2 regions of the Streptomyces sp. NPDC046862 genome follow, and region 2 is predicted to be linked to the other one. Evidence: riboswitches for the same ligand, from Rfam matches in the RefSeq annotation. Region 2 holds a riboswitch; the other holds the start of a gene.

Region 1 (10,727 bases), on a different contig from region 2:
TCCCCGCCAGCAGCCGCGCCAGATCGCCACTCCCGCACCCGACATCCAGCGCCCGATCGAAGCGCCGCGGCAACTGGCGCAGGATCCAGCGGTGGTAGTGCGCGTTGTGGTCCCAGGGGTGCGCGGCGTTGAAGCGGTGCAGGGCCTGGAGGAGGCGGTGCTTCAGCTCGGTCATACGGCCAGTCCACCAGAGGAGGACACGCCGACGGGCCGCCGTCCACCACCGGAGGACCACGCCGACGGGCCGCCCCCGCACGTCGTGGGCGGCTCAGCGCCTACCCGAACACCACATCCGCCAGCCGCGCGACCTGGTCCACGTCCGAGGACCAGCAGTACAGGATCACTTCGTCCGCCCCGATCCCGGCGAACCCGGCGACGGTGTCCCGAACCGCCTCCGCGCTCGTGAGCAGGCCGTCGGCCATGTAGTCCGCGCGGCCCGTGAAGGCGTAGTAGCGCAGGAGGTTGGCGCGGGCGTCGTCGATCATCGACGACTCGCCCACCGCGACGTTGGCCTGGGCGACCAGCCGGGGCCGTCCCGGCCGTTCGTGCTTCTGCCAGGCCTTCTCCACGTCGCGGAAGAGCCGGTCCATGTGTGCCGGAGGCAGGGCCGCGCCGAGGAAACCGTCGCCCCAGCGTGCGACGCGTTCGAGCGCTGCGGGAGCGAAGCCGCCGAAGAGGACCTCGGGGCCGCCGGGGGTGGCGGGCAGGGGGCCGATGGGACCGACGCCCTCCGCGTAGGGCCGGCCCGCCCAGGTCCAGCGCAACGACTCCATCTGTTCGTCGAGGCGACGGCCTCGGCGCCGTAGGTCGGTGCCCGTGACCCGGCAGTCGTCCTCCCGCCCGCCGACGCCGATGCCGAGGGTGAAGCGGCCGCCCGAGAGACGGTCGAGCGTGGCGGTCTGCTTGGCGAGGATCGCGGTGTTGTGGTGCGGGGCGAGCAGGACTTCGGTCTGGACGCGGACGCGGGTGGTCGCCCCGGCGAGGACGGCCAGGGTCACCAGGGGTTCGGGGTTGTCGTAGACGACGCGGTCGAGCAGCCCGAGGGTGGTGAAGGGGCTCGCGTCGGCTTGACGGGCCCAGGTCAGCAGGGCGTTGGGGTTGTCGATGGGAAGGCCGAGGCCGATGTTCACGGCGGAACTCCTGAGAGAGGCGAAGGGCATGCGGAAGTCGCTGCCGCCCCTCCTTGGGTCACGCACCGGCCGATGAACCGTGTGCGCGCCCGCCCGCTCCCGTTCTGCGGCGTCGTTCTGGGGAGCGTGGCGCCGGAGTCCGCTCACGGTATCCCGGTGCTCCCGCCTCCGGCGATCGAATTAAGTCGGAGGGGAGACAGGAGAGTCAGGGAACAGACCGCCTGCGGCTGTTCACGATCGCGGTGAGGGCCACTAGCGTGAACGCATGCTCACGGTCGAAGTCACCGAGATCTTTCCGTGTACGCCCGACGAGTTGCTCGACTTCGTGATGGACGTCGAGCGGTACGCGCTGGTGGACCGCAAGCTCCGCCCCGTGCTGTGGACCCGGCGCGAAGGGGACCTTCTGGAGTTCGCGTTCCGGCCCAGACTGGTCGGCCTCCCGGCGCCGAAGACAGTGGCGCGGGCGCGGCTGACCCCGGGTCACCGCGTCGACATCGAACTCGCCCCGCCACCTGCCAACCGCCTGACGAAGCTGGCGTCGGACTTCGACGCCAGCTTCGTGTGCACGCCGGTCGAGGGCGGGACCCGCCTCGTCCGCACCCTCAACTTCCGGTTCCGGCCCCCGTTGAGCTGGCTCGCGACACCGCTGCTGCGACGGCCGCTGACCGCCGACGTCCAGGGGGAGGTGCGGCAGGCCAAGGAGTACATCCAGCGGCAGAAGCGGACACCCTGAGTCCGCTCCCGCCGCCCGGCCCAGCCGAGGAGTTCGGCTGGGCCGGGCGGCTGAGGACTTGAGCGCAGAAGTTCAGCTCAGGAGCTCAGCTGAGGAGCTCAGCTCAGGAGTTCACCCCAGCAGCTCAGCTCAGGAGTTCACCCCAGCAGCTCAGCTGAGGAGTTCAGCTCAGCGACTTCAGCGACGCCGCGTCGTACGGCGCCAGCTCGTCGAAGCGGCCCGCCAGCACCTTCGCCGCCCACTCCGGGTCCTGGAGCAGGGCGCGACCGATGGCGACCAGGTCGAACTCCTCGGCCTCGATACGGTCCAGCAGGTCGTCGATGCCCCGGACCGTCGAGCCCTCACCGGCGAACGCGCGCAGGAACTCGCCGTCCAGGCCGACCGAGCCGACGCTGATGGTGGGCTTGCCGGTGAGCTTCTTGGTCCAGCCCGCGAGGTTGAGGTCCGAGCCGTCGAACTCGGGGAGCCAGTAGCGGCGCGTGGAGGCGTGGAAGGCGTCCACACCGGCCGCGGCCAGCGGGGTCAGCAGCGCCTCCAGCTCCTCCGGCGTCTCGGCGAGCTTCGCGTCGTACGCCTCCTGCTTCCACTGCGAGTAGCGGAAGATGACGGGGAAGTCCGGGGACACGGAGTCCCGTACCGCCGCCGCGATCTCCGCCGCGAACTTCGTACGCGCCACGAGGTCGCCGCCGTAGGCGTCGGTGCGGCGGTTGGTCCCCTTCCACAGGAACTGGTCGATCAGGTAGCCGTGGGCGCCGTGCAGTTCGACGCCGTCGAAGCCGATGCGCTCGGCGTCGGCCGCGGACTTGGCGAAGGCGGCGATGACGTCGTCCAGGTCCGCTTGCGTCATCTCCTTGCCGGTGCCGGGCGTGCCGTCGAGGCGCAGGCCGGAGGGGCCGACCGCAGGGGCGTCCGCGAAGGGGGGCTCGCCCGCCTTGCGCACCATGCCGATGTGCCACAGCTGCGGCACGATCGTCCCGCCCGCCGCGTGCACCGCGTCCGCGACCTTCGCCCAGCCGGCGAGCTGCTCCTCGCCGTGGAAGCGCGGGACGCTGTCGCTCTGCCCGGCCGACTCGTGGCCGACGTACGTGCCTTCGGTGACGATCAGCCCGACGCCCGCGGCGGCGCGGCGCGCGTAGTACGACACCACGTTCTCCCCGGGGATGCCTCCGGGCGAGAACATCCGGGTCATGGGCGCCATCGCGATCCGGTTGGGCACGGTCAGCCCGTTGATCGAGACGGGCCGGGACAGGATCTCGGCGGCTCGGGAGGTGGAGGCGGCCAGTGTCACGGTGAAGCTCCTCGGAGAGATCGGGGACGTCGAGAAGGGGTGCACGGCATGCGCATTCCGGGCGGTATGTGTATGCGCATTGACCGTCCGTCAGAACAACCGCCCCTGGCGTCACCCCATTCCGCAACCGCCACCTCCTGGACTGTGAGCCCGGACACGCCCGAGGGCGGCACCCCCTGTCTCCAGGGAGTGCCGCCCTCGGTACTGGACGGACGGAGCCGATCCGGATAACCGGATCAGAAGTCCATGTCACCGCCCGGCATGCCGCCACCGGCGGGCGCGGCGGCCTTCTCCGGCTTGTCGGCGATGACGGCCTCGGTGGTGAGGAACAGCGCGGCGATCGACGCGGCGTTCTGCAGCGCGGAGCGCGTCACCTTGGCCGGGTCGATGATGCCCTCGGCGATCATGTCGACGTACTCACCGGTCGCGGCGTTCAGGCCGTGGCCGACCTGGAGGTTGCGGACCTTCTCCACGACGACGCCACCCTCGAGACCACCGTTCACGGCGATCTGCTTGAGCGGGGCCTCGAGCGCGAGCTTCACGGCGTTGGCGCCGGTCGCCTCGTCACCCTCGAGCTCCAGCTTCTCGAAGACCTGGGAGGCCTGCAGCAGGGCCACGCCACCGCCGGCGACGATGCCCTCCTCGACGGCCGCCTTCGCGTTGCGGACGGCGTCCTCGATGCGGTGCTTGCGCTCCTTGAGCTCGACCTCGGTGGCGGCACCGGCCTTGATGACCGCGACACCGCCGGCGAGCTTCGCCAGGCGCTCCTGCAGCTTCTCGCGGTCGTAGTCGGAGTCGCTGTTCTCGATCTCGGCGCGGATCTGGTTCACCCGGCCGTTGACCTGGTCGGAGGAGCCGGCGCCGTCGACGATGGTGGTCTCGTCCTTGGTGATGACCACCTTGCGGGCCTTGCCCAGCAGGTCGAGGGTGGCGTTCTCCAGCTTGAGGCCGACCTCCTCGGAGATGACCTCGCCGCCCGTGAGGATGGCGATGTCGCCGAGCATGGCCTTGCGGCGGTCACCGAAGCCCGGGGCCTTGACGGCGACGGACTTGAAGGTGCCACGGATCTTGTTGACGACCAGGGTCGACAGGGCCTCGCCCTCGACGTCCTCGGCGATGATCAGCAGCGGCTTGCCCGACTGCATGACCTTCTCCAGGAGCGGGAGCAGGTCCTTGACGGAGCCGATCTTGGAGTTGGCGATCAGGATGTACGGGTCGTCGAGCGACGCCTCCATACGCTCCATGTCGGTGGCGAAGTACGCCGAGATGTAGCCCTTGTCGAAGCGCATACCCTCGGTGAGCTCCAGCTCCAGACCGAAGGTCTGGGACTCCTCGACGGTGATGACGCCTTCCTTGCCGACCTTGTCCATCGCCTCGGCGATGAGCTCGCCGATCTGGGTGTCGGCGGCGGAGATGGAGGCCGTGGAGGCGATCTGCTCCTTGGTCTCGACATCCTTCGCCTGCTCGAGCAGCGCACCGGAGACGGCCTCGACGGCCTTCTCGATGCCGCGCTTGAGGGCCATGGGGTTGGCGCCGGCGGCTACGTTGCGCAGGCCCTCCTTGACCAGGGCCTGGGCGAGAACGGTCGCGGTGGTCGTACCGTCACCGGCGACGTCGTCCGTCTTCTTGGCGACTTCCTTGACCAGCTCGGCGCCGATCTTCTCGTACGGGTCCTCGAGCTCGATCTCCTTGGCGATGGACACACCATCGTTGGTGATCGTGGGGGCGCCCCACTTCTTCTCGAGGACGACGTTGCGACCCTTGGGGCCGAGCGTCACCTTGACGGCGTCCGCGAGCTGGTTCATGCCGCGCTCGAGGCCGCGCCGTGCCTCCTCGTCGAACGCGATGATCTTGGCCATGTGAAGTGGTCCCTCCAGGACTGGGGGTGATTCCTTCGGACCGCGCCCGCGCCCGCGACGGACGGCTCGCGGGCCTCGTGGTTCCTTGCCCCACTTGACCTGCGGGCCTCACCGACCCGGTCCTTCGTTGTCACTCTCACCTTCAGAGTGCTAACGCCAATGATTAGCACTCGACCCACCCGAGTGCAAGGTGCGCTCGCGTAGCGAGCTCCTTGAGGGGCGGTGGTCGGGTGACGGGTGGGCGCAAGCGCCTGAGGATGATCCGCAGGTGAACGCACCCGTGCGCCCGCGTGCGCCCACCCCTCCACCCACCCCTCCGTCCACGACCGGCCCCACGACCCCGGACAGGCCGAAGGGCCCGTACCCAGGGGATCAACTCCCCATAAGGCACGAGCCCTTCGAAGAAAAACGAAGTGCGTCGCTGCTGTTTCAGTCGGCGCGTGCTTCAGCCGGTCGCCAGCCGGACCATGTCCGCCTGCGGCCCCTTCTGACCCTGCGAGATCTCGAACTCGACCCGCTGGCCCTCCTCCAGGGTGCGGTAACCGTCCATCTGGATAGCGCTGTAGTGGACGAATACATCCGCACCACCGTCGACCGCGATGAAGCCGTACCCCTTCTCCGCGTTGAACCACTTGACGGTGCCCTGAGCCATGCCTAACTCCCCTATTACTGGCCCTTGCGCAGACCCACACTTCGCGGATCCGGGTCAGACCTCACCCCCCAACGGTTGGGGGTGTGCGCCGGAACGCGTCGACCGCGGCTGAATGTATCTGTCCAACTGCCGTCTGCAACAGGTCAATCGGACGAGAAATCTGGACACGACCGGTCGGGAATGTACGGAGAATTCGCCCGAATTCGGGGCAAGTCGGGCCCCATAAAAGGAACATAAGGCGCAAAAGCCTCGCCCACTTTGGCTACTTCATAGCGGGCGCGCGGCAAGAACTCATATGCACCCGGCGGGAATCGGGAGCGTGAATCGAACCGGGTTCCCCAACTGTACCGTGCTCAACCATAGAGAATGGCCCCCTCCGCTTCTCTCACGGAGGGGGCCATTCGATGAACTCTCGGTAACCAATGTTACCGAAGGTAATAATCGGTCGGTCAACCGGTTCTCTCAGCCGCCGGCGACGGCCGGAATGATGGACACGCCGGCCCCGTCCGGGGTCGCCGTCTCCAGCCCCTGCTCGAAGCGGACGTCGTCGTCGTTCACGTACACGTTCACGAACCTGCGCAGCTTGCCCTGGTCGTCCAGGACCCGGGCCGCGATACCGGTGTGGTTCTTCTCCAGGTCGGCGATGACCTCGGCGAGGGTCGCCCCCTCGGCAGCCACCTCGGCCTGACCGCCGGTGTAGGTACGCAGGATGGTGGGGATGCGGACGTTGACGCTCATGGGGTGGGACCTCCCGGTGGGGTACTGCTGTGGCTGAGGGGGGCGCGCCCCGAAAGGGGCGCGAGGCACTGCGCGACCAGCCCCCACCGGCCCGCAGCATGAAAACTTACGCGAGGCCGGCCTCACGGAACGAGTCCAGGTTGGGACGAATGGTCGCCGTCACCCCCGTACCGGCAACGGCGTCCAGCGTCTTGAGACCGTCACCGGTGTTGAGGACGACCGTGGTCAGGGCCGGGTCCAGCACACCGTTCTCGATCAGCTTCTTCGTGACACCGACGGTCACACCACCGGCGGTCTCCGCGAAGATGCCCTCCGTCCGCGCGAGCAGCTTGATCGCGTCCACGATCTGCTCATCCGTCACGTCCTCCACGGCGCCGCCCGTCCGCCGGGCGATGTCGAGAACGTACGGACCGTCCGCCGGGTTGCCGATGGCGAGCGACTTGGCGATGGTGTCCGGCTTCTGCGGCCGGACGACGTCGTGACCGGCCTTGTAGGCGACGGACACCGGCGAGCAGCCCTCGGCCTGCGCACCGAAGATCTTGTACGGCTTGTCCTCGACGAGCCCGAGCTTGATCAGCTCCTGCAGACCCTTGTCGATCTTCGTGAGCTGGGACCCGGAGGCGATGGGCACGACGATCTGGTCGGGGAGCTTCCACCCCAGCTGCTCGCAGATCTCGTACGCCAGCGTCTTGGAGCCCTCCGCGTAGTACGGCCGCAGGTTGACGTTGACGAAGCCCCAGCCCTCACCGGCCGGGTCGCCGATGAGCTCGGAGCAGAAGCGGTTCACGTCGTCGTAGTTGCCCTCGATGCCGACGAGCTCACCGCCGTAGACGGCGGCCATGACGACCTTGCCCTGCTCCAGGTCGTGCGGGATGAAGACGCAGGAGCGGAATCCGGCGCGCGCGGCGGCGGCCCCCACGGCGCCGGCGAGGTTGCCGGTCGAGGAGCAGGACAGGGTGGTGAAGCCGAAAGCCCGCGCGGCCTCCAGGGCCTGGGCGACGACCCGGTCCTTGAAGGAGTGCGTCGGGTTGCCGGAGTCGTCCTTCACGTACAGCCCGCCGGTCACGCCGAGCTCGCGCGCCAGGTTGTCGGCCTTGACGAGCTCGGTCCAGCCGGGGTTGAGGTTGGGCTTGCCGGCCACGTCGGCGGGGACGGGCAGCAGGGGCGCGTAGCGCCAGATGTTCGCGGGACCCGCCTCGATGCGCTTGCGGAGCTCCTCCGTGTCGTAGGAGGAGAAGTCGTACGCGATCTCGAGCGGGCCGAAACACTCCACGCAGGCGAAGACCGGGCCGAGGGGCACGCGGTGACCGCACTCGCGGCAGCTCAGGGCCGCGGCGGGACCGAGGTCCACGGCGGAGGCGGCGGAGGTGTCGGAATCGGTGGATCCGGTTGCAACAGTCTGTGCAGCCATGTGAGGGGAGGCCCTTTCTCCTCATCTTCCTCACGACGCATCTCGCCGTGAGACGGATTTGGCACCTTCCCAAGCCGGGAGCCTCACCACATCAACGTGGTCAGACCGGCTGGAGGGTTGCCGGGGCTTCATCGGGCCGTGTCCCTCTGCCCCTCTGGATGAGCGGTATGCGGTTGTGTACGCGGTTGTTGATCGTGGAACGCGACGGCGACCCCGCAATGCGATGGTCATCCGCCTTGCTCAAGACTGTAACCGAAGGCCAGGAGAGTTGAGATAGCCGTCCGCACCGCGAGATGGATCACACGAAGAGTTACCGTGGTCGAAGAGTGAGGAGCCGCAGACCGTGCTGAACGAAGTCGAACGCTGGCTGAGCACCCGCTCCTGGTCCGTGACCGATCGCCCGCTCCACCGCGTCCTGGCCGCCAAACGTTCCTCGGGCCAGTCGGTGAGTGTCGTGCTGCCCGCGCTCAACGAGGAGGAGACGGTCGGCGAGATCGTCGCCGTCATCCGCCACGACCTCATGGCCCAGGTCCCCCTCGTCGACGAGATCGTCGTCGTTGACTCGGGATCGACGGACCGCACCTCGGAGGTGGCCGCCGCCGCGGGCGCGACGGTGGTGCACCGGGACGAGATCCTCCCCCGCATCCCGGCCGTGCCCGGCAAGGGCGAGGTCCTCTGGCGCTCCCTGCTGGTCACCCGCGGGGATGTCGTCTGCTTCGTCGACGCGGACCTGAAGGAGTTCTCGTCGGACTTCGTCCTGGGCATCGTGGGCCCGCTGCTCACCGACCCGGGCGTCGACCTGGTCAAGGCGATGTACGACCGCCCGCTCGGCACTGAGTTGGATTCGCTCGCCTCCGGCAAGACCGCGGGCCAGGGCGGCCGGGTCACCGAACTCATGGCCCGCCCCCTGCTCAACATGCACTGGCCACAGCTCGCGGGCTTCGTCCAGCCCCTGGGCGGCGAGTACGCGGCCCGGCGCAGCCTGCTGGAGCGGCTGCCCTTCCCCGTCGGCTACGGGGTGGAGCTCGGCATGCTGGTCGACGCCCTCCACCTGGTGGGCCTGGACGCCCTCGCCCAGGTCGACGTCGGCGTCCGCAAGCACCGCCACCAGGACGGCCAGGCCCTCGGCCGCATGTCCGCCGCGATCTACCGCACGGCCCAGCTCCGCCTGGCCCGGGGCCACCTGATCCGCCCGGCCCTGACCCAGTTCGAACGGGGCGCGGAGGGCTTCGAGCCGCGCACGTACTCGGTGGACACGGAGGAGCGGCCGCCGATGACGGAGATCGAGGAGTACGTGGAACGAAAGGCGGCGTGAGCGCCCCGTCAGGGGCGCGGGGAACGGCGCGACAAGCCACGACGAACCGGCACCCGCGCAACAACAGTTCCCCCCGAGCTCTTGGGCACCGTGGGCCACGCGGCGGCACCGCACGTTTGAGCGGTTCCCCGGAGGGCTAAGTTGACGAGCATGGCCACCGCTTCCACCAACGGCGCCCCCATCCTCGTCGCGTCCAACCGCGGCCCGGTCTCCTACGCCCTGGACGAGACGACCGGCGAGCTCACCGCCAAGCGCGGCGGAGGCGGCCTGGTCTCCGGACTGTCGGCGATCGGGCCGGAGGCCGGCGCGGTGTGGGTGTGCTCGGCGCTGAGCGAGGGCGACCGTGAGGCCGTACGGCGCGGAATCGTAGGGGCGGGGCCGGAGGCCCCTCCGCAGAAGGGCGGTGGTGGGCGACGGGCGGGAGAGGCCGGCGTACGGATGCTCGACATCGACGCCGCCACCCACGCGGACGCGTACAACGGCATCGCGAACTCGGTGCTCTGGTTCGTGCACCACATGCTGTACCAGACGCCCCTGGAGCCGGTCTTCGACGCGGAGTTCCGGCGGCAGTGGGCGTCGTACGAGACGTACAACCGGGCGTTCGCCGAGGCGCTGGCCGAGGAGGCGGGCGAGGGCGCGGCGGTGCTGGTCCAGGACTACCACCTGGTCCTGGTTCCGCGGATGCTGCGCGAACTTCGTCCCGACCTGCGCATCGGCCACTTCTCGCACACGCCGTGGGCGCCCCCGGAGTACTTCCGGATGCTGCCCGACGACATCGCCGCGAAGGTACTGGGCGGCATCCTCGGCGCGGACCGGGCGGCGTTCCTGACGCAGCGCTGGGCGGACGCGTTCACGGACTGCTGTCACGCCGTGCTCGGACCCGGCATCCCGTCGGGGACGCGGATCGGGGTCCACGGTCTGGGAGCCGACGCGGACTTCCTGCGCGGGCGGGCGCACGAGGCCGACGTGGACGAGCGGATGATCTCGCTGCGGGAGCAGATCGGTACGGCGCCGGACGGGAGCCCGCGCCGCTCGATCGTGCGGGTGGACCGCACCGAGCTGTCCAAGAACATCGTGCGGGGGCTGCTGGCGTACGGGCAGTTGCTGGAGGACGAGCCGTCGTGGCGGGAGCGGGTCGTCCATGTGGCGCTGGCGTACCCGTCCCGGCAGGACCTCAAGGTGTACCGGGACTACATGGACGAGGTGCGGCGGGTCGCGGAAGCGATCAACTCCCGTTACGGCACGGCGGACTGGACTCCGGTCGTCCTCCACCTCAAGGACGACTTCGCGCGCTCGCTGGCGGCGTACCGGCTGGCCGACGTGGCGCTCGTGAACCCCATCCGGGACGGGATGAACCTGGTCGCGAAGGAGGTGCCGGTCGTCTCCGACGAGGGGTGCGCGCTGGTGCTGTCGCGGGAGGCGGGGGCGTACGAGGAGCTGGGCGAGGACGCGGTGGTGGTCAACCCGTACGACATCGTGGGGACGGCGCGGGCTCTGCACGAGGCGTTGTCGCTGCCGGTGGGTGAGCGGGGAGAGCGTATGAAGCGGCTCGCTGCCGCGGCGACGGCGCTGCCGCCGACGCGGTGGTTCCTGGACCAGCT
Region 2 (10,727 bases):
CCGGCGACAAGCGCGAGCACCACATCCTGGACCGCCCGCGCAACGCCCCGACCCGCACGGCCTTCGGTGTCGCGTGGATCACCTGGTACATGGTCCTGCTGATCGGTGGTGGAAACGACCTCTGGGCCACCCACTTCCACCTGTCGATCAACTCGATCACCTGGTTCGTCCGGATCGCGTTCTTCGTGGCCCCGGTCATCGCGTTCGTCATCACCAAGCGCATCTGCCTCGGCCTCCAGCGCCGGGACCGCGACAAGGTGCTGCACGGCCGCGAGACGGGCATCATCAAGCGCCTGCCGCACGGTGAGTTCATCGAGGTCCACGAGCCGCTCAGCCAGGAGCAGCTGCACACGCTCACGGCGCACGAGCAGTACCAGCCGGCCGAGATCGGCCCGGCCGTCGACGAGAACGGCGTCAAGCGCAAGATCAAGGGCTCCGCGAAGCTGCGCGCCAAGCTCAGCAAGGCGTACTACGACGAGGACAGCCAGATCGCCAAGCCGACCGTCGAGGAGTACAAGGAGATCACGAGCGGCCACGGCCACCACTGATCGCTGCGCTCGCCACGCGCACAGTCGAAGGGCCCCGTCCGTTGTACGGACGGGGCCCTTCGCCATGCTCCGGGCTGGATAGGGTGGACCCGTTGAGATCCGTGCGACTGATCCGTTGATCGGTTGCCCCATCACCCAGGAGCGGCTTATGAGCGCTGTGATCCCCGCTGGAGGCGACACCGCGGCGGGCCGCTCATGGCCCATTCTGCTGAACGGACTGCTCGCCGGCCGCGACCTGACGGCGGACGACACCGCCTGGGCGATGGACCTGATCATGCGCGGCGAGGCCACGGACGCGCAGATCGCCGGGTTCGTGGTGGCGCTGCGGGCCAAAGGGGAGACCGTCGAGGAGATCGTCGGGCTCGTCCGGACGATGTACGAGCACGCCAATCTGATCGAGGTGCCGGGCAAGACGGTCGACATCGTCGGTACGGGCGGTGACGGCGCCAAGACGGTGAACATCTCGACGATGTCGGCGCTCGTGATCGCGGGTACGGGTGCGAAGGTCGTCAAACACGGCAACCGGGCCGCGTCGTCGGCGTCGGGCGCCTCCGACGTCCTGGAGAAGCTCGGCGTCAACCTCGAACTGACCCCGCAGCGGGTGGCCGAGGTGGCCGAGGAGGCCGGGATCACCTTCTGCTTCGCGATCAAGTTCCATCCGGCGCTGCGCCATGCGGGCGCTGCGCGCGGGCAGTTGGGCATCCGTACGGTGTTCAACGCCCTCGGTCCGCTGACCAACCCCGCGAACGTGCGCGCCCAGGCGGTCGGGGTCGCCGATCCGCGGATGGCGCCCATCGTCGCCGGTGTCTTCGCCGAGCGCGGCAACTCCTCGCTGGTGTTCCGCGGTGACGACGGGCTGGACGAGCTGACCACGACGGCGACGTCGCGGGTGTGGGTGGTCCGCGACGGCAAGGTCACGGAGGAGACCTTCGATCCGCGGGACGTCGGTCTCGACCTGGTCCCCGTGGAGGCGCTGCGGGGCGCCGACGCGTCGTACAACGCGGATGTGGCCCGGCGGTTGCTGAACGGGGAGAGCGGGCCGGTGCGGGACGCGGTTCTGCTGAACTCGGCGGCGGCGCTGGTGGCGCTGGAGCCGGGGGACGGGCCGCTCGCGGCCCAGCTCCGGGCGGGCATGGAGAAGGCCGCGGAGTCGATCGACTCGGGGGCGGCGAAGCGGGCGCTGGAGCGGTGGGTCGCGGCGAGCAACGCGTAACGGTGCCCCTGAGGCTGGGCGGGCGGGTGCGTTGGGTGCGGGTGAGTGGGGGCTGGTCGCGCAGTTCCCCGCGCCCCTAAAAAACCGTGCAGGTCCCCGCATCATTCAGCCCCTTGGGGGCACCTCCCAGCGGTAGCTGGGGGAGGGTAGGGGCGGCGGGGGCGAAAACAATCCGCCCGCAGCCACCCCCGCACCCCCCCATCCCGCCATCCGGACACCCCACTTGCGTCCGGATGATCGTGTGGCAAGATGCTGCACAGGTCATGAGCGACAGCCACAAGGCCCCGGCCGGCTGTCCGGCAACCCTCCGTCCGTGGCGGGGTGCCCCGGGTGAAGACCAGGCCGTAGGCAGCGAGGTCTACGGCAAGCGCGGACCCCTCGCGAAAACCAGGGGTCCTGGTCGTCGAGGGAGCCTTCCGTGAGCAAGCGAATGCGATAGGGCCGCAGAGCCCCGCCTCCGCGCACCCTTTTCCCTTCTTCCCGCACGCTTCTCTTGCCGTGCGTGCCTCTCACGGGAGTTCCCCATGTCTGTCGTCACCGCTGCCTCCGCCCAGGCCATTTGCACCCCTCTGCCCGTTCTCGGCCGAGACGTCACGGTCCCGCTCGTGACCGGCGGCGAAGTCACGTACGCCGCGCTCGACTACGCCGCCAGCGCCCCCGCCCTGCAGCGCGTCTGGGACGACGTGGCCGCGTACGCGCCGTACTACGGCAGCGTGCACCGTGGCGCCGGTTACCTCTCCCAGCTGTCCACCGACCTCTTCGAGAACGCCCGCAGGACCGTCGCCGAGTTCCTCGACTGCCGGGACGACGACCAGCTGGTCTTCACCCGCTCCACCACCGACTCGCTGGGCCTCCTCGCCGCCGCGCTCCCCGCCGACTGCCAGGTCTTCGTGTTCGAGACCGAGCACCACGCCTCGCTGCTGCCCTGGCGCGACGCCCGCGTCACCTACCTCGACGCCCCCCGCACGCCGGCCGAGGCCGTCACCACCCTTGAGCGCGCCCTCGCCGCCCGCGACCCCCACGGACCCGCCCTCGTCTGCGTCACCGGCGCCTCCAACGTCACCGGCGAGCTGTGGCCCGTCCGCGAGCTGGCCGCCGCCGCGCACGCCCACGACGCCCGCATCGTCCTCGACGCCGCCCAGCTCGCGCCCCACCACCCCGTCTCCGTACGGGAGCTGGACGTCGACTGGATCGCCTTCTCCGGGCACAAGCTGTACGCGCCCTTCGGCTCCGGCGTCCTGGCCGGCCGCGCCGACTGGCTGCGCGAGGCGGAGCCGTACCTCGCGGGCGGCGGCGCGAGCCGCAAGGTGTCCCGGCGTACGGACGGGGGTGTCGACGTCGAGTGGCACGACACCGCCGCGCGCCACGAGGCCGGTTCGCCGAACGTCATCGGCGTCTACTCCATCGCCTCCGCCTGCAAGGCCCTCACCGAGGCCGGGTTCGACAACCTGGTCGCCCGTGAGCAGCACCTCGTCCGCACGGTACGGGACGGTCTCGCCGAGGTCCCCGAGGTCAGGGTTCTCTCCCTCTTCGGGGACGACGCCCCGCGTGTCGGCGTCATCTCCTTCGTCGTCGAGGGCTGGAACAGCTCGCACTTCGCCGCCGCCCTCTCCGCCGAGTACGGGATCGGCGTACGGGACGGTCTCTTCTGCGCCCACCCGCTGGTGCGGACGCTCCTCGGCAGTGACCCGCAGACCCAGGGCGAGTGCGGTGCCCCCGAGGCCGCGCCCGGCGAGAAGTCGCTCAACGCGATCCGGGTGAGCTTCGGTGCCGGTACGCCGGACGAGCACGTCGAGCGGTTCGTCGGCGCGGTCAAGGAGCTCGTCCGGAACGGCGCCCAGTGGAACTACCGCACGGAGAACGGCCGTTGCGTGCCCGACACCTCCGCGTGAGCCATCTCCGACCGAGCCGTCTCCGCGTGAGCCGTGCCGGCGTGAACCGGTAGCCGGGTCCCGAGCGCGATCATCCGCAGCGCGCGCTCGGTGGCGTCCGTGAGGAGCTCGGAGGCCCGGACCAGCGCCTCCGCCAGGGCCATCGGAGCGGGCAGGATGCCGTGACAGGCGTCCACGCCCGGCACCTCGTGCGCGCCCTCGCCGAGCGTTCCCGCCAGGGCGAGCACCGGCCGCCCGTGCAGCTTGGCGCGGCGGGCCACCTCGGCCGGCACCTTGCCGCGCGGCGTCTGGCGGTCCAGCGCGCCCTCGGCGGTGACGACCAGGTCGGCGCGGGCCAGACGGGCGTCCAGGTCGAGGTGGTCGAGCAGCACCTCGAAGCGGGGCAGGAGGCGGGCGCCCAGGGCGGCGAGGCCCGCCCCCAGGCCGCCGGAGGCTCCGGTGCCGGGGCCGGCGTACAGATCCAGGCCGGGGCCGCCGTACGAACCCGTGCCCGGGGCGGCGACGTCCCGGGTCAGGACGTACGCCCAGTTCTCCAGGGCCGCCGACAGCTCCTCCACCTGCGCCGGGGTCGCGCCCTTCTGCGGGCCGAAGACACGGGCCACTCCGCGCTCGCCGCACAGCACGTTGTACGGGTTGCAGGCGACCAGCAGGTCGACGTCCTTGAGACGGGGGTCCAGGCCCGACGGGTCGATGTGGTGGAGCCGGGACAACTCACGGCCGCCGGGCGGGAGTTCGAAGCCGTCCACGTCGAGCAGCCGGGCGCCCAGCGCCTGGAGGGCGCCGGCGCCCCCGTCCGACGTACCCGAGTCGCCGCAGCCGACGAGGACGCGTCGTACGCCCTGGTCGAGGGCGGCCCGGATCAGCTCGCCCACGCCGTACGTCGTCGTCGCCCCCGGGTCGCGGAGGCTGTGCGGGACGAGGGAGAGGCCCGCGACGGCCGCCATCTCGACGACCGCCGTGTCCCGGGATCCGAGCAGCGCGAAGTGGGTGCCCAGGGGCTCACCGACCGGGCCCGTGGCGGGCAGGGCGACCAGCCGGCCCCTGGTCGAGGCGGCCAGCGCGGCGGCCGTGCCCTCGCCGCCGTCGACGAGGGGGATGAGGTCGATCTCGGCGCCGGGTACGACGCGGCGGACGCCGTCCGCGATGGCGTCGGCGGCGGCCCGGGCCGACAGGGACTCCTTGAAGCCACTGGGGGCTACGGCGACACGGCTGAGCATGGGATTCCTCCTAGCGGGTCGTGGGCACGCCGAGCAGCGGCCACACCGCGACGGCGAAGAGCAGGACGAGGACGGCGCTCAGCGGCGCCAGGACGGCGGACAGGCGCAGCAGGTCGCGCGGGGTGTACGTGGGCGTCCCGGGGATCTCGGCGAAGAGCGTGACCGGCTTCGCGGAGGCCGGGAGGGTGTGGCAGAAGCCCGCCGCCGCGGTGGACGCGAGCGCCGCCGCGACCGGGTTGACGCCCGCGCCCACGGCCGCCGCCACCACCAGCGGGACCAGCACCGACGAGCGCGCGGAACGGGACTGCAGGACGAGGTGCGCCGCCGTGCTGACCACGACGACGACGGTCAGGAACACGGCCGGGGTGACGCTCACCGGGAGCCCGGAGACCAGCCACTTCGCCGCGCCCGAGTCCGCCAGCGCGACACCCATCGCCATCGTCGCCGCCATGAACAGCAGCAGCGACCAGGGGACCGTCTTCAGCGCGTCCTTCAGCCGCACGGTGCCCAGGGCCGGTGAGGACGCGACGACCGCGCCGATCAGCGCCACGACCGCGGGCGGCACCCGGTGCAGCGGCTCGGCGCACCACAGGAGAACGACCGTGGCGAGCAGCAGCGCGCACCGGGTCTCGGCCTGCGACCAGGGGCCGGTGACCGGGCGGTCGCTGTGCTCCTGGATCTGCTCGGCGGTGATGCGCACGGGACCCCGGCGGTCCGCGCGGCGGGTCGTCGTCAGCAGAACGGCCTCGGCCGCCAGATGGGAGGACACCACGGCCAGCGGCAGGCCCAGCAGCAGCCATTCCGTGAAGCCGATCCGGTCACCGGTGGCCTCCCACAGCACCGACACGGTGATCAGATGCGCGCCCGCCCCGATCAGGGTCGCCACCGCCGACAGAAGGATCACGGTGGGAAACAGCAACGCCAGCATCACGACCAGTCGTTTCCGGTCGGCCAGCGCCTTGGCGAGGGCGAGGAACACGGGCAGCGCGAGGGCGGCCCGGCCGGAGGTGGCGGGCACCGCGAACGCCGTCACGACCAGCGCGGCCGTCGTCAGATGCGTCAACTGCCGTACGGTGCGCGCGCCGCCGACCAGGAACACCGCCGCCCGCCCCGCGAGCCCCGTCCGGGTCACCGCCGCCGCCAGCACGAACGCGCAGATCAGCAGCCACACCGTCGAGTCGCCGAGGGTGCCGAAGAGCGTGTCGCTGCTGATCACGCCGGTCACCGTCAGCGCCAGCCCGGCGCCCAGCGCGATGTACGTGTCGTCGATCGGCGTGGCGATCCAGGCGCAGGTGGCCAGGGCGAAGACCGCGAGCGTGAGGCGGGCGTCGGGGCCGAGCCCGGGGAAGTTGCCGGGGACCACGAGCAGCGCGCACAGGGACAGCGCCCCGCAGAGGGCCGCGGTCAGGCGGAGGTTCAGGGTCACGTCATCGAGGGTTCACCCGGGCCGTGAGCCGTCGATGAGCCGCACATGAAGGGAACTTCACGCGGCCGTTCACCAGCGCGGTCAGCAGTGCGGTCACGAGTGCGGTCACCAGCGCGTTCACCGGTCACGCCGGCAACCGGTACCCCATCCCGCGCACCGTCTCCACCCGCTCCGTGCCCAGCTTCCTGCGCAGCGCGCGCACGTACACGTCGACGATGTTGGAGCCCGGATCGAAGTCGTAGCCCCACACGTGGGACAGGATCTGCTCGCGGGACAGCACCTGCCCCGGATGCCTCAGGAACAGTTCCAGGAGCACGAACTCGCGGGCCGTGAGATCGACCGTCCGCTCCTCGGACCGGGCCCTGCGCGTCCGCAGGTCCAGGCTCAGCGAACCGGACCGCAGCACCGTCACCTCGGGCGCCCGTGCCGCCGTACGCAGCCGCAGACGCACCCGTGCGAGCAGCTCCTCGAAGCGGAACGGCTTGGTCATCCAGTCGTCGGCGCCGCCCTCCAGACCGGCCACGGTGTCCCGTACGGAATCCCGCGCGGTGAGCACGATCACCGGGATCGTCACACGGGCCTCCCGAAGCTCCCGCAGGACCGTGAAGCCGTCGCGGCCGGGCAGCCCGATGTCGAGGACGACGAGGTCGAAGCCGCCGGTCAGCGCGTACTCGTACGCGGCGTCGCCGTCGCCGACCACCGTGGTGGTGAATCCGTTGGCGCGCAGGCCCTTCTCGACGAAGGAGGCGATGCGCTCCTCGTCCTCGACGATGAGGATGCGGTTCATGTGCGTGCCTCTCCCAGGGCGAGTACGAAGGTGGCGCCGCCGCCCTCCGTGTCGTGCAGGCGGACCCGGCCGCCGTGGGCCTCCGCGATCGCCCGCACGATCGACAGCCCGAGCCCGGCCCCCGAACCCCGTGCGCCGCGCCGTGAGGTCCCGCGCCGGAACCGCTCGAAGATGACCCGGGCGTCCTGCGGCTGCACACCGGGCCCCGAGTCGACGACGTACAACTCGACGCGCGAGCCGTCGGCGCGGGAGCCGATGCGGATGGTCTGCCCCGGCGTCGTGTGCTGCACGGCGTTCTGCGCGAGCTGGACCATCGCCTGGGTGATCCGCTGGGGGTCCAACTCCACCTCCCGGTCGGCGACTTCGTCGAGCCGCCAGTCGCGCTCGCCCAGGGTGCGGGCCTTGACGTAGACGTCGGCGGTCAGTTCGGCGAGCTGGACCGGCTCCGGGGTGACGAAGTCGGGACGCTCGGCCTTGGCGAGCAGGAGCAGGTCCTCGACGATGCGGCTCATCCGGTCGAGCTCGTCGGTGACGAGGCGCACGGTCTCCTCGCGCTCGGCGGGATCGTCGCCCATCAGCTCCAGGTGCCCGCGCACGATGGTGATGGGAGTACGCAGCTCATGACCGGCGTCGTCGACGAACTCCCGCTGGGCGGCGAAGGCGCGCTCCAGCCGGTCCAGCATCGCGTTGAACGTCTCGGCGAGCGCGGCCACGTCGTCCTTGCCGCGCACCGGGATACGGCGGGTGAGGTCCTGCTCGGTGAGCTGCGCGGCCGCGGCGCGCACCAGCCGTACGGGCTGCAGGATCCGCCCCGCGACCACCCACCCGATCCCGGTCGTCAGCACCAGCGCCACCCCGGAGATGGCGAGCATGATGCGGAACACGTCGTCCACGCCGCCCTGTTCGCGCCCCGGATGGAAGGCGACCACGAACGCGGCGTCCGGTTCGCTGCCGTGCCGGGCGACGGCCACCTTGGCCCAGCGGATCTCGCCCGACGCCCGGTCCAGGACGCCGGTGGAGCCGGGCGAGTCGAAGATACGGCGCCGGGCGTCGGCGTCCCGGTGGAGTGGCACGGTGACCGGGAGGTCCCGGGGCGGCTGGATGATCTGCGCGGGACCCCGGCCCTGGCGCCCCACCAGCCCGATCAGCTCCTCGTCCGGGTCGGCGTACTGCCGCTCCAGGAAGACGTGCAACAGCCGCCCCGGATCGGTGAACGGCCGGCCGGTCTCGGGGTCGACCCCCCGCTCCTCGAAGTGGGCGAACTCACCGGTCTCCTGGGCCAGCAGTCCGTTGATCCGGTGCTCGACGTCCCGCACCAGTATCGATCGCGTCGTCGCCGCCACCGAGCCGAGGGCCACGGCCATCATGAGCAGCAGCCAGAGGAGGATGCGGACCCGGGCGGACAGCGGCCGTCGCGGACGTTCATCCGTCGTCGCCGGGCCCGTCGTCGTCATCGTCGTCATCCGCAGAGCTGCTGTCCGTCACCGGAGGCCGCGACACGACCTCGTCACTGGGCGTGGGCGAGGGCGAGGAGGGGGTGAGCGCCGGGGAGGGTGAGCCGCTGTCCAGTTCGACCTTGGGCGGCACCTTGGGCGACTCCGGACTGTCGGTAAGGGCGAAGCTGGTGGCGGCGATCCCGAGAGGAATCAGCACAACAGCGGCAAGGGCCACCATCCGGCGAGAGAAAACCATGAGCACAGCCTGGGCCGGGCACCCGACAGCGAGGATGAGCCCAAGATGAGGAACTCTTCATCTGAGGGGGAGTGGAGGCTTTTAAGGGGCGCGGGGAACTGCGCGACAAGCCACGACGAACCCGCAGACGCCAAACAACCTCAGCTGTCGAGCCCGATCGCGAACGCAGCCTCAAGATCATGCTGGGAGTACGTCCGGAACGCCACATGCGTATCCGTGCCCTCAACCCCCGGGATCTTGCTGATCCGCCCGGGAATGACATCAGCCAGATCGTCATGGCTCCGCACCCGAACCATGGCGATCAAGTCATAGGTACCGGTCACGGAGAACACCTCACTGACGGAGTCCAGCGCGGCGATCGACTCGGCGATCTCGGGGATCCGGTCCACGCTGGTCTTGATGAGCACGATCGCGGTGATCACGGCGGGTTCTCTCCCTCGGGGGCGGACGCTGGGGATGTCACTCTAGTCGGCCACATGTACCGCACCCACGCGTAGGCGAACCCCAGCAGGAAGCCCACGACGTGCGCCAGGTAGGCCACCCCGGGCCCCCGCGTGGCGTGCCCGGCCGCGAGCCACTGGAGGGCCACCCAGAACGGCAGGGTCACCCACGCCGGGAAGCGCAGCGGAAGAAAGAACAGGAACGGAAAGAGGCTGGTGACCCGCGCTCCGGGGAACAGGTACAGAAACGCGCCGAGGACCGCGGAGATCGCCCCCGAGGCCCCGACCAGCGTCTGCGACGAGTCGGCGTTGGCGACCGCGTACCCCAGGAGGGCGAGGCAGCCGCAGGCCACGTAGAAGAGGGCGAACTGGATGTGGCCCATCCGCTCCTCGGTCATGGCGCCGAAGACGTAGAGGAACAGCATGTTGCCGAGGAGGTGGAGCCAGCTCCCGTGGACGAACAGTGCCGTCACGGGCGTGAGCACGGCGCGCGGCTCGGCGCCGATCAGTTCGGCCGGCACGACGCCCCAGCGCCGGAAGTACACCCGCTGGGCGGTGAGCAGCTCGTCCCCGGTGCCGAACGCGGCGTTCATGCCGGACGAGGGCCCGATCAGGAAGATCACGCAGCAGGCGCCGATCAGTCCGTACGTCACCGGCGCCCGATGCTCCCGCAGCGCCCGGCCCGCCCTCGCGCTCCACTCGCCGATCATGAGCAGATCATGACGTAACGGGACCGAACCGCGCAGAGCGCCTCGCCGCCATGGCCGGACGGGCGGCGAGTACCCGCCAGGCCGTAGGGTTACGAGCCACACGCACCAGGGAAACTGGCGCATCACGGAGACTGGAAGGAAGAGCAGCCACGATGACGACGGTCCCCCTGCCGACCGACACCACCCGCTGGCGCTGCACGCTCTGCGGCAACCTCACGCGGTTCGACGTGACCCGCTCGTCGAAGGTCGTCGAGTACGTGCACCTCGACCTGGCGGGGCAGCCGAACGTCGAGGAGCGCGAGGTGCTCAGTGAGACGATCGAGTCGGTGCGCTGCCGCTGGTGCAACGCCGTGGACCAGGTGGAACTCGTGGACAGGCCGGGGGCAGGCTCCTGACGGGAGCGGCCCCCGCAAAGGTACCGGACAGGTATTGGGGTGACGGATGGTGGAGACCACAGGCGGGGGGCCGGGCGACGGCGCCGCCGAGGTGCTCGACCGTCCGCTGCCCGAGGGCGTGCGCCGACGCGTGGTGCAGATCGTGTCGGACGGCTTCGGCGGGCTGACCGTCTCGGAACTGCCCGCGCAGCTCAGACAGTACGCCCGGTTCGCGCCCAACCGCAGGGCCAAGTTCGCGGGCAACGCCATGGCGGCGGCCCTGGAGGGCGACACACTGTTCCGGCAGCGCATCGGGGAGCGGCTCAGAGAGGCCCAGCCCGAGCTCGCCGCCGCCCTGGACTCGGGCGCGCCGCCCCCGGCCGCGGACCCGCTGGACGTCGCGGCCGCGGCCTACGTGCTGCGCCCCA

What was found. Region 2 has a riboswitch for S-adenosylmethionine ahead of AB0959_RS24750 (aminotransferase class V-fold PLP-dependent enzyme). Riboswitches for the same ligand answer to the same signal wherever they lie in the genome.
Region 1: another riboswitch for S-adenosylmethionine. It lies ahead of thrC (threonine synthase); the one in region 2 lies ahead of AB0959_RS24750 (aminotransferase class V-fold PLP-dependent enzyme).

The regions. Positions count from the first base shown of each region.
Region 1 covers NZ_JBEYXP010000009.1:256,322-267,048, forward strand. Annotated here, with positions in the region: gene AB0959_RS13045 (class I SAM-dependent methyltransferase) at 1-175, opposite strand, end outside; gene AB0959_RS13050 (LLM class flavin-dependent oxidoreductase) at 276-1,130, opposite strand; gene AB0959_RS13055 (SRPBCC family protein) at 1,396-1,863, shown strand; gene AB0959_RS13060 (NADH:flavin oxidoreductase) at 2,027-3,151, opposite strand; gene groL (chaperonin GroEL) at 3,388-5,010, opposite strand; gene AB0959_RS13070 (cold-shock protein) at 5,456-5,662, opposite strand; gene AB0959_RS13075 (MoaD/ThiS family protein) at 6,125-6,400, opposite strand; gene thrC (threonine synthase) at 6,507-7,811, opposite strand; SAM riboswitch class I at 7,830-7,976, opposite strand; gene AB0959_RS13085 (glucosyl-3-phosphoglycerate synthase) at 8,155-9,126, shown strand; gene AB0959_RS13090 (trehalose-6-phosphate synthase) at 9,277-10,727, shown strand, end outside.
Region 2 covers NZ_JBEYXP010000022.1:118,476-129,202, reverse strand. Annotated here, with positions in the region: gene AB0959_RS24760 (cytochrome bc complex cytochrome b subunit) at 1-548, shown strand, start outside; gene trpD (anthranilate phosphoribosyltransferase) at 697-1,761, shown strand; SAM riboswitch class IV at 2,021-2,137, shown strand; gene AB0959_RS24750 (aminotransferase class V-fold PLP-dependent enzyme) at 2,286-3,653, shown strand; gene AB0959_RS24745 (glycerate kinase) at 3,608-4,870, opposite strand; gene AB0959_RS24740 (SLC13 family permease) at 4,881-6,296, opposite strand; gene AB0959_RS24735 (response regulator transcription factor) at 6,421-7,083, opposite strand; gene AB0959_RS24730 (ATP-binding protein) at 7,080-8,537, opposite strand; gene AB0959_RS24725 (small secreted hydrophilic protein) at 8,506-8,775, opposite strand; gene AB0959_RS24720 (Lrp/AsnC ligand binding domain-containing protein) at 8,916-9,197, opposite strand; gene AB0959_RS24715 (rhomboid family intramembrane serine protease) at 9,194-9,925, opposite strand; gene AB0959_RS24710 (hypothetical protein) at 10,078-10,320, shown strand; gene AB0959_RS24705 (NYN domain-containing protein) at 10,367-10,727, shown strand, end outside.